One region of the Geobacillus zalihae genome, then DNA from elsewhere that is predicted to be linked to it. Evidence: a T-box and tRNA genes for the amino acid it is inferred to sense, from the RefSeq annotation. Region 1 holds a T-box; the other holds one or more tRNA genes.
The links. A T-box is a leader RNA that pairs with one kind of tRNA and senses whether it is charged. The one in region 1 lies ahead of tyrS (tyrosine--tRNA ligase), so its partner is inferred to be a tRNA-Tyr.
Positions count from the first base shown of each region.

Region 2: it encodes a tRNA-Tyr, which carries the amino acid that the T-box ahead of tyrS (tyrosine--tRNA ligase) is inferred to sense. The anticodon was not compared.

Region 1 covers NZ_CP129217.1:2,833,567-2,838,923, reverse strand. The annotation lists gene QWV57_RS14295 (transglycosylase domain-containing protein) at 42-2,780, opposite strand; T-box leader at 2,936-3,160, shown strand; gene tyrS (tyrosine--tRNA ligase) at 3,211-4,470, shown strand; gene rpsD (30S ribosomal protein S4) at 4,517-5,119, opposite strand.
Region 2 covers NZ_CP129217.1:1,725,063-1,730,419, reverse strand. The annotation lists rRNA gene rrf (5S ribosomal RNA) at 205-321, shown strand; tRNA gene QWV57_RS08820 (tRNA-Val) at 331-405, shown strand; tRNA gene QWV57_RS08815 (tRNA-Ala) at 410-481, shown strand; tRNA gene QWV57_RS08810 (tRNA-Leu) at 489-571, shown strand; tRNA gene QWV57_RS08805 (tRNA-Ser) at 589-681, shown strand; tRNA gene QWV57_RS08800 (tRNA-Thr) at 858-930, shown strand; tRNA gene QWV57_RS08795 (tRNA-Tyr) at 943-1,024, shown strand; tRNA gene QWV57_RS08790 (tRNA-Ile) at 1,034-1,107, shown strand; gene QWV57_RS08785 (IS1634 family transposase) at 1,400-3,058, opposite strand; gene QWV57_RS08780 (heavy-metal-associated domain-containing protein) at 3,087-3,350, shown strand; gene QWV57_RS08775 (MBL fold metallo-hydrolase) at 3,487-4,335, opposite strand; gene QWV57_RS08770 (phasin family protein) at 4,485-4,784, shown strand; gene QWV57_RS08765 (ABC1 kinase family protein) at 4,836-5,357, shown strand, end outside.

The DNA.
Region 1 (5,357 bases):
ACAACGGCATTTTTGAAAGAAAGCCCATCTGTTCGGCCATGTCAGTCCGCGGCACTTGAGGACGGGGGAGAAGACGGCCCCCCGCTCTTTTGCTGATCGGAATGGGACGGCAGCGAAACGGGGTTCGACGGCGCCGATTCCTGTCCGGCGATGTCCACAGCAGTGACGCAGTACGCGGCGCCCGGCTGCAGCGGCGAAAACGAGGCTGCCTCGTCCGCTTTAACAGCGGCGGCGAGGCGTCGTTCCCCCGTTTCGTTCACTAGATAGACGCGGTAGCCGATGACATCCGGCTCGTTATGGCGATTCCAGACGAGCTTGCCCCCTGCAAGCCGAGCGGCGGGTGGAGCCGGTGGACGGCCGTTTTCCTTTAATGTGGAGACGAGCGATGCATCGCCCGCCTGCCCCTCGCCGTTGATCCCCCAATCGGCGAGAAGCTTCGGATTCACGATCACTTCGCGAGTGACAAACTCTTCCGGCGTCGTCTCAAGCGCCACATAGCGGCGTCCGCCGATGACGACGACCCGGCTTTCCATCACTTCCTCGCCGCTTCCTTCCCGCGGCGCAAACTTCGTATTGTACAGATCGTAACGGACGAGCCCGGCTTTTTCGCACGCGGCCGACGGGCTGAAGCCACTCGCGGCGCAGTAAGCGCGGCGGACGATGCCGCCTGGCATGAGAAACCGCTTCGGCGGAGCGATGAGCTTCGGGTTTTCTTGATAGGCAGCATTGATCAACCGCGCCCATAACAGCTGGGTGCGCTGGCTGTAGGAAAGCCCTTTGTAGCGGGATTCAAGCGGCGCCGGCCGGTCATAGCCGATCCAAACGCCGAACGTGACGTTCGGATTAACGGCGATAAACCACGAATCGCGCTTGTCTTGCGATGTCCCGGTTTTTCCCGCCCAATCGGCGGAAAAGGTCAAGTAGCGCGGCACCGACGAGGCCGTTCCGCCGTGAAGCACGCCGCGCATCATATCGATCATCAAGTACGACGTTTGCGGCGAAAACACCGGGACGGGTTTGCTTTGATGTTTGTAAACGATCTTTCCGTTTTTGTCCACAATCTTCTCGATCATGTAGGCGTCCACAAACGATCCGTAATTGGCGAACGTCGCATAGGCGTTGACGTTTTCCTCGACCGTGACGCCAATGTGCGTCCCGCCGATCGCCAAAGCCGGATTGGCTTCTTCTTGCTTCGAAACGCTCGTGATCCCCATTTTATGCAAATAGTCGATCGGATGGCGGGATCGAATTCTCATATACGTCCGAACGGCCGGAATGTTGAACGATTGCTGCAAGGCATAGCGCGCCGTGACGAGCCCGTGCGTTTTTCCGTCCGCGTTTTTCGGCGCATATGAACCGATCGAAAGCGGCAAGTCGGGAATGATCGTCGCCGGCTGGATGACGCCCATCTCCATCGCCGGCGCGTATACTAAGAGCGGTTTCATCGTTGACCCGTTGGACCGGTGCGCCTGGGTGGCGTGATTCAACTGCTCGCGCCCATAATCGCGTCCGCCGACGAAGCTGATGATTTTTCCCGTTTTGTTTTCGATGAGCATCGCCCCGACTTCGACCGGTTGGCGATGGGGGATCGTTTTCCCTGTTTTCTTGTCTTTGGTGTAATACACATTGTCGCTTCCGTAATACGGGTAGCGGGCAGCGATGCGCTGCATTTGTTCATAAATCTTTTTGTCGATCGTCGTATAAATCCGATATCCGCCTTGGCGCAGCGCTTTTTCCGCTTCGCCGAGATAGCGGCGGAAACGAGCGGGTTCGCGCTGCACTTCTTCCGGCTTATAACCGTCGCGCTTGGCGAACGTCTCGGCGAGCACCTCTTTCGCCCGCCGCTCAATCTCCATCGTCAAAAACGGATATTGTTCAAACGGCGACGGCTTCGGGGCGGCCAAATGCTTCGCCACATCATAGGAAAGCGCTTCCTTATACTGTTTTTCCGAGATGTAGCCGGCCCGTTTCATCCGGTAAAGCACCGTTTTCATCCGTTTCAATCCCGCCGAGAGGTCCGGTTTGACGCTGCCGTCAGCGGCAAACGGGGTGTAGACGAACGGGTTTTGCGGGAGCCCGGCCAAAAACGACGCTTGAGCGAGATTCAACTCTTTGGCGTTGACGCCAAAGACGCCTTGGGCCGCGGCTTGGATGCCGGCGATGTTGCGCCCTGAAGAATTGCGGCCGAACGGAACGACGTTTAAATACGCCTCTAAAATGTCTTCTTTGGAAAAAAATTTCTCCAGACGAAGCGAAAGCAGCATTTCTTTCGCCTTCCGCTCAAACGACACCTCGTTCGTCAACATCTGGTTTTTGACGAGCTGCTGCGTAAGCGTGCTCCCGCCGCTTTTGACCGGCGAGTTGGTCAGCTCTTGAAACACGGCGCGGATGACGGCCTTCGGAACGACGCCGTGATGTTCATAAAAATGTTCGTCTTCGGTCGCGATAATGGCTTGCACGACGTACGGAGACACGTCGGACAGGCGCACCGCCTCGCGGTCGAGGTCGGACCGGAACCGGCCTAAATATACACCGTTGGCAAAGTACATGTGGCTCGTTTCGCCGTAATGGTAAATCTCCTTTTTCATCTCGTCGGGAGAGGGAACGGGCATATCTTTGACCAAAAAGGCAAAATAGCCGGCGCCGGCGCCGATGGCAAAGCAGACAAGGCAGAGTGCGGCGACGAGCAAAATGAAGATGACGTTCCAAACCACATCGTATGTAAGGGAAAAATAATGCCACGCTTTTTCAAGAGAAATGGAAAGTTGGTTTCGCTTCATGCCAGCCCCCCTATGCGGCAAGTCATTATATATCAGTATACCATAGGAAGGGGAGGCATTGTGGAATTTTGCCGATTTTTCGCCGTTTGTGCGAAAAGCGTTAGGGTTGACAGCGAGTGCATCGCTATGGTAATAAGAATGTATATATTTCATATGAGAAAGCGATGATGGGAACAAGTAGCGGCTGTCTCCCTGGTGCAGAGAGCTGGCGGACGGTGCGAGCCAGTCCACAGGCAGGCGTGAATTACCTCCCTGAGCAGCGATGGCGAACGGTTTTGGCACCTAGTAGCCATCCGCCGGCCGGCGCCGTTACCCAAATGAGTGAGAAAGCACCATGCTTTCTAAGTAGGGTGGTACCGCGACGAACACTCGCCCCTTCATGACGGGCGGGTGTTTTCTTTTTCATGACATTCATAGAGAGGTGAAGGACATGGATTTGCTTGCGGAATTGCAATGGCGCGGGCTCGTCAACCAAACGACGGATGAAGACGGGTTGCGCAAGCTGTTGAATGAGGAGCGGGTGACGCTCTACTGCGGGTTTGACCCGACGGCGGACAGTTTGCATATCGGCAACTTGGCCGCCATTTTGACGCTGCGCCGCTTCCAGCAGGCGGGGCACCGGCCGATCGCCCTAGTCGGCGGAGCGACGGGGTTGATCGGTGACCCGAGCGGGAAAAAAAGCGAGCGCACGCTCAATGCCAAAGAAACCGTCGAGGCATGGAGCGCGCGTATTAAAGAACAGCTCGGCCGCTTTTTAGATTTTGAAGCGGACGGCAATCCGGCGAAAATCAAAAACAACTACGACTGGATCGGGCCGCTGGATGTCATTACGTTTTTGCGCGACGTCGGCAAGCATTTCAGCGTCAACTACATGATGGCGAAAGAGTCGGTTCAATCGCGCATCGAAACGGGCATTTCATTTACCGAGTTCAGCTATATGATGCTGCAGGCATACGATTTTCTCCGCCTGTACGAGACGGAAGGATGCCGCCTGCAAATCGGCGGGAGCGACCAATGGGGCAACATCACGGCAGGGCTTGAGCTTATTCGCAAAACGAAAGGCGAGGCGCGGGCGTTTGGCTTGACGATCCCGCTTGTGACGAAAGCGGACGGCACGAAATTCGGGAAAACGGAAAGCGGCACGATTTGGCTCGACAAAGAGAAAACGTCGCCGTACGAGTTTTACCAGTTTTGGATCAACACCGATGACCGCGATGTGATCCGTTACTTGAAGTACTTTACGTTCCTGTCGAAAGAGGAAATCGAAGCGCTTGAACAAGAGCTTCGTGAGGCCCCAGAGAAGCGGGCGGCCCAAAAGGCGCTTGCTGAGGAAGTGACAAAGCTCGTGCACGGCGAAGAGGCGCTCAGGCAAGCGATTCGCATTTCTGAAGCGCTCTTTAGCGGCGATATTGGCAATTTGACAGCGGCGGAAATTGAGCAAGGGTTCAAAGATGTGCCGTCATTCGTTCATGAAGGAGGCGACGTTCCGCTTGTCGAGCTGCTCGTTTCTGCCGGCATTTCGCCATCGAAGCGGCAAGCGCGCGAAGACATCCAAAACGGCGCCATTTACGTCAACGGCGAGCGCCTTCAAGACGTCGGAGCCATATTAACGGCTGAACACCGCCTTGAGGGGCGGTTTACGGTCATCCGCCGCGGGAAGAAAAAGTATTATTTGATTCGCTACGCCTAAGAAAAAAGATCCGAAATGCCGATGCATTTCGGATCTTTTTTGCGCCTTAACGCGAGTAGAACTCGACGATGAGCGCTTCGTTGATTTCCGCCGGCAGTTCGGAACGCTCCGGCAAGCGGGTGTACGTCCCTTCCATTTTTTCCGGATTGAACGTCAAGTAATCTGGAATGTAGTTGTTCGCTTCGAGCGCTTCTTTAATCACTTGCAAGTTGCGCGATTTTTCGCGAACGGCGATCGTTTGTCCCGGTTTGACGCGGTACGACGGGATGTTGACGCGGCTGCCGTCGACCAAAATGTGGCCGTGCGTCACGAGCTGGCGGGCTTGACGGCGCGTGCGGGCCAACCCTAAGCGATAGACGAGGTTGTCTAGGCGCGATTCTAACAAAATCATGAAGTTTTCGCCGTGTTTGCCCGGCATTTTGCCTGCTTCTTCAAACGTTTTGCGGAATTGGCGTTCGTTCACGCCGTACATATGGCGCAGCTTTTGTTTTTCTTGCAGCTGCAAGCCATATTCCGACAATTTCCGCCGTTGCCCTGGACCGTGTTGGCCAGGCGGATACGGACGTTTTTGCAATTCTTTCCCCGTGCCGCTCAATGAGATGCCAAGGCGGCGGGAAATTTTCCACATTGGGCCAGTATAACGAGCCATTCGTTGCTCCTCCTTACGCTTTTATTCCCGTAAAATAAAAGCAGATGTGCGCCAACAATTACGGCCATTTTGTTTTCATGCATCCTCGCTCTCGCAGCTAAGAGTTACGCGATGCACCTCGGCGGGCCGAGGAACAAAATGAACCATAAAGGTGGGCACAAAGGCTGCTATATTTTACACAAAGGCTATTATATGATTTTTAGAGGATAAAGTCAACATTTTGTTTTCCCTCTTCTCG
Region 2 (5,357 bases), 1.1 Mb from region 1:
TTCCTTTATTATACGCGTATAAAGAAGGGGATGACAAGAATTTTCGAGAAAGGGACAGTGAAGATCGAAAAAAATGAAAAAGAGGGTTGACTCTTTCGTTTTTTTATAGTAAATTTTACATTGTCGTTCCGATTCTGAAGGAACGACAATAAAAAATCCTTGACAAACTGTTTTATTGTTTTATAATAAATATCGTCGCCATTGCCTAGTGGTGATAGCGGAGGGGAAACACCCGTTCCCATCCCGAACACGGAAGTTAAGCCCTCCAGCGCCGATGGTAGTTGGGGCCAGCGCCCCTGCAAGAGTAGGTCGCTGCTAGGCAAACAACGTGGAGTATTAGCTCAGCGGGAGAGCACCACGTTGACAGCGTGGGGGTCACTGGTTCGATCCCAGTATACTCCACCATGATGGGGCGTTAGTTCAGGGGGAGAACGCTTCGCTGGCAGCGAAGAGGTCAGGGGTTCAAATCCCCTACGCTCCACTTCTACGCGGTCGTGGCGGAATGGCAGACGCGCTAGGTTGAGGGCCTAGTGGGGGCAACCCCGTGGAGGTTCAAGTCCTCTCGACCGCATCGCTCCAAACAGTTATGGAGGAGTACCCAAGTCTGGCTGAAGGGGTCGGTTTCGAAAACCGATAGGGGTGTCACAGCCCGCGGGGGTTCGAATCCCTCCTCCTCCGCCATAAAGCTGTCATTTGTACTGACGTTTCTATCATGCCGACTTAGCTCAATTGGTAGAGACGAGCATCTGCATCGTCGAATTTGCTTCGAGTTGTCCCGACGCATCCAGCGTCTTCGAATTGGCTGGGAGAGGAAGGGACACAACAGAAGCCAAGGAGTCACGGTCTACTTCTATCATGCCGACTTAGCTCAATTGGTAGAGCAACTGAATCGTAATCAGTAGGTTGCGGGTTCGAGTCCTGCAGTCGGCATTTTTTATTTATGGAGGGGTAGCGAAGTGGCTAAACGCGGCGGACTGTAAATCCGCTCCCTTTGGGTTCGGCGGTTCGAATCCGTCCCCCTCCATTCATAAACGGGCCTATAGCTCAGCTGGTCAGAGCGCACGCCTGATAAGCGTGAGGTCGGTGGTTCAAGTCCACTTAGGCCCATTTTTTATGACAGATGGCAAGAGCAATTCTTGCCATCTTTTTTTATGCCATCGCTAACGGAGCGATAGGCCCGTTTATGCGGGCGGGAATCGGGCAAAATAAGCGGCGGGGAACGGCATGTTTTTGCGGAAGGAGGGAAGAGGATGGCTGAAGCTACCTTTTATCTCACATTTCGCACCCTAACAAGGTCAAAACAAAGGATTTTTTATTTAGTTTTTCAGAATAACTTTTTGACCAACACAACGAGCGATGGCAATCCTTTTTTTACCATCGCTGGTCGTTCCGTATCACGTTACACGTAGATGCTCTCATCCATGCCCAATCCCTGCAGAATCCTTCGCTGATCAGGGGTAAGGGAGCGATCCAGTGAGCGTTGGATGCGCCCATCCGGCAGCTTGAACAGGACGACGTTCACATATTGAAACAGCTGAAAAATCGCCTGTCCCGTCGGCCGGGTCAGCTTGCGGCCTCCAGGACCCTTCAACGGGTGTTCTGGAGTAATAAACTGACGCACTCGGCGCTGAAAAACGCGGTAAATAGCCAAGGCCAACAGAAACAAATAGCCTAATACTGCGACCCGTTCTGGTTTTTTGACGTAAATCTCATCCGTGAAAAACGGATCTTTCAAAAAAGCGAAGTTCATTTCCACCGAGATCTGCCCTTTATACAGCTTCAAGATCTCTTGGGCATCCATGGGTTGGCCCTTCCATTCCTTCGGAACGGTCGTGACAAGGACAAACCGGGACGCTTTCCGTCTCGCCTGTTCCCACGCGTCTTGGTCGAATTCGACGTCAAGGTGCAAGAAATACAGCGTCTCCACCTCGGGTTCCGCCCCTTTTTTCGGCCGTCCGCGCCGTTTTTTCAGGCGTACGATCTCTTCGACCGCGGCCTCAACCCGATGAAACCGGGGGCGAAGGGACGCCTTGAGGGACGCCAAGGCTTGTTCGGCATCTTCCCGGCAGGAGAAGGGGTGACGCTCCCAACGGGCTTGTTCCTCGCGAAGAAGCTCCGCTTCTTTGGTTCGTTCTTTTTCAAGCGTCTTTCCTTTTCGCTGGTCGAGCGCGCTCGATTCAACAACGATCAGCCGAACGGGGTGGCCTTCATACGTCGAGGCCGTTTCCCATACCCGGTACGTGGCGCCGTTTCTCTCCACCAACGTAAAGGGATCGCTCCACGTCGTGTCCTCAGCATCCGCTTCGGCCAGCGCGGTTTTCACGATCCGGAGCGACGAAGGGCCTCTGGTGATCAAAAAGGCGTTGGCCGCTTTGGTTTGCGCCAGGGTCTCTTTCGTCATCGCGGCGGAATCGGCCACGTAAATCCATTCGTCTTCGATTTTGGCCTGCTTCAGCTGTTCATGGACACGAGACAGCACCTCGGGATTCCATGTTTTATCGGGCAGGTTGCCATCGTGCACATCGCCGTAAAACGGGATGCCGTCCTCGTTGCCGACCAGTCCGAAACCGATCTGTTTTTGCCAACGATGATGGCGGTTGTAGCCATGTGTGATTTGTAAGGCCTCTAACGAGGCCGATTCATACGCGCCGTAAACCGTCTTGTCCGTCGTATCGGCGTGGAAGGCTCGGAGGGAAAGGCCTTCTTTGCGATAAATATGAATCAAGCAAGTGCTGATGACGTTGTGAATGCCAGCCTCATACAGGCGATCGAGATGACGGGCCAACGCATCGTCGTTCAACCAGGAAGGATGGAGATCGGGACGGATGAGTTTCTCACAATCGACCTCCTGAGCCCAATGTTCCAAGTGAACAAGGGCTTGCCGGCCGTCAAACACATTGTAGAGGATGGCCTGAACGGCATCGCTGACTCGCGTTTGGCACTGCGGATCGACGGGCACGAGATGGTCAATCAATTGAGGCAGACCCAGTTTCTTGAATAGGGCACTTATTATATTCAAATAAGAATTGCGATAGACCTTTTTGACTTGAACGTTCATAAGAGAAAAACTCCTTTACGTTCCTTGTGTGTCAAGGATTCATTCGACATCGGAACGAAAAAATCCTCCCGATTTTCGTCGAGAGGGTGCGAAATGTGAGTTTTATATCGATGGGGCGACGTCGCCGCAACCCATTGCGCGCATTGAACATCTTCTTAGTGGGCTCGACGGCGTGGAGCGCTCGCTCGTCGACACGGAAGATGGGGAAGTGAAGGTTCAATTTGATGAAAAAAAGATTTCGAAGGAACGCATCGTCTTGACGTTGCAGCAGCACGGATTCCGCTTTCAGTAGCAAATTGGCGGCTGTTGTCGACAGTGTAAGGGTGTCCGATTGGGACACCCTTTTTTCTTAGCCACGGCCTGCCGCTGATCATTTCAAACCGGGAAGCCTTTCATTTCCCATTGTAAGCGCCGGCGGGATCGCTCCGTTAATGGACGTACTTTCCGTAATCTGGGACAGCGATGCGGTCAAAATCACAAGCGAGCTTCGTCAGCCCATCACGCAACTCGTCTCCCGCTACTGGGGCGCCGTGTCCCGTGACAGCGACCGATGGGAAGAGGGCGGCCAATTTGCGCACCGATTCGCGGGCGGCCGTCCAGTCGATCGTATAGTAGCGCGGCGGGCCGGTAATTTCGGTTTGCTGGGTCAATACTTTGTACAGTGAGTCTTGGCGGACCGTGACAAACGCATCGCCAGCGATCAAGGCCGCATCGCGCGGACGGAACAAGGAGATGTGGCCCGGTGTGTGCCCGGGGGTGTGCAGCCAGCGGAACTCCGGCAAATGCGGGACAGTGCCGTCCTCAGGTAGAGGTTGGACGCGGCTGCCAAGCTGGATCGGTTCGTTTGGGAAAAACGGCGAGATTTTGGCGAGAAGTCCGCCTTCAACGGACGCGTCCGGTTCGGGATAACGCGCTTTGCCGGTTAAATACGGCAGTTCGTCTTTGTGGGCGTACACCGGCACATTCCATTCCCGGACGAGTTCAATTAAGGCTCCGACGTGGTCAAAGTGGCCGTGGGTTAAAATAATGGCTTGCGGGCGGCTGCCGCTGCCAAAGCGGTCTTCAACAGCGGAAATAATATCGTCCGCTGACCCCGGCATTCCCGCATCGATCAAGACGAATGCGCCGTCGCCAGGGCGGCCGACGAGGCAAATGTTGACGATTTGGATCGTATGGCAGTACAAATCGGGCAGCACGCTGACGCCGACGCCGCTTGCCAAAGACGTCGCGGGAATAACATGATAGTCTTCTCCGTAATGCAACGGTTCATCAGCCATTAAAATCCCCCTCCTTTGCATCGTTGTCCAACGATAGCATGCCGCATCGACCTGTCTCCTATACAAAAGAGCTGCCGTCTAGCTCGACATGGATCGCCAAAGAATGGTACAATAAGGAAAATACAATGGCACAAGGAGGCTGCAAACGAATGAGCATTTTGAAAAAAGGATTGGCATTCGGGCTGGGATTGGCGATTGCAAGCAAAGAACAAGTGGAAAAGATCATTGACGAGCTTGTCAAAAAAGGCGAATTGTCGCTTGACGAATCGAAGGAAGTGATCGATCAATGGAAGCAGCAGACCGAAGCGCGGAAAACGGAAGTGCAGCGGCTTGTACGCGAGCAAATCAAGCAGGTGATCGACAAGCTTGAATTGGCAACAAAAGAAGACGTGCGGCAGCTTGAAGAGCGAATCCGCCGTCTGGAGGAAAAAGAACAAAGCGGGCAGTAAACCGATGCGGCCTGTCCGCTCGCTTTTTGCCGCCTTAGGAGAGATGTCCCGATGATCGGAAAACGGATGCGCCATATCGGAAGGTATCACGAAATCGCCGTCTCCTTGCTTCGGCACGGATTCGGGATGATCGTCGATGAGCTCGGCTTTTCGTCTTTTCTTTCTTTGCCGCCGCGATGGAGAGCGGAGCAAGGGAAAAAGGAAGGAAAAACGGTTGGGGAGCGGCTCCGCCTTGTGCTCGAGGAGCTCGGCCCGACGTTCGTGAAGCTCGGGCAAATTGCCAGCACACGGCCGGATTTGATTCCCGCTCCGATCATCAGCGAGCTCGAAAAACTGCAAGACCAAGTTCCGCCGTTTCCGTTTGCCGACGTTCGCCGGAGGGTGGAAACAGAACTTGGGGGCTCGCTTGAAACCTTGTTTCGTTCATTTGACGAAACGCCGCTCGCTGCCGCTTCGCTCGGACAAGTGCACCGGGCGGTTCTTCCTTCCGGACAAGCCGTGGCGGTGAAAGTGCAGCGTCCGCACATCGCTGCGCGGGTGGAGACGGATCTGGAAATTTTGCAAGATTTGGCC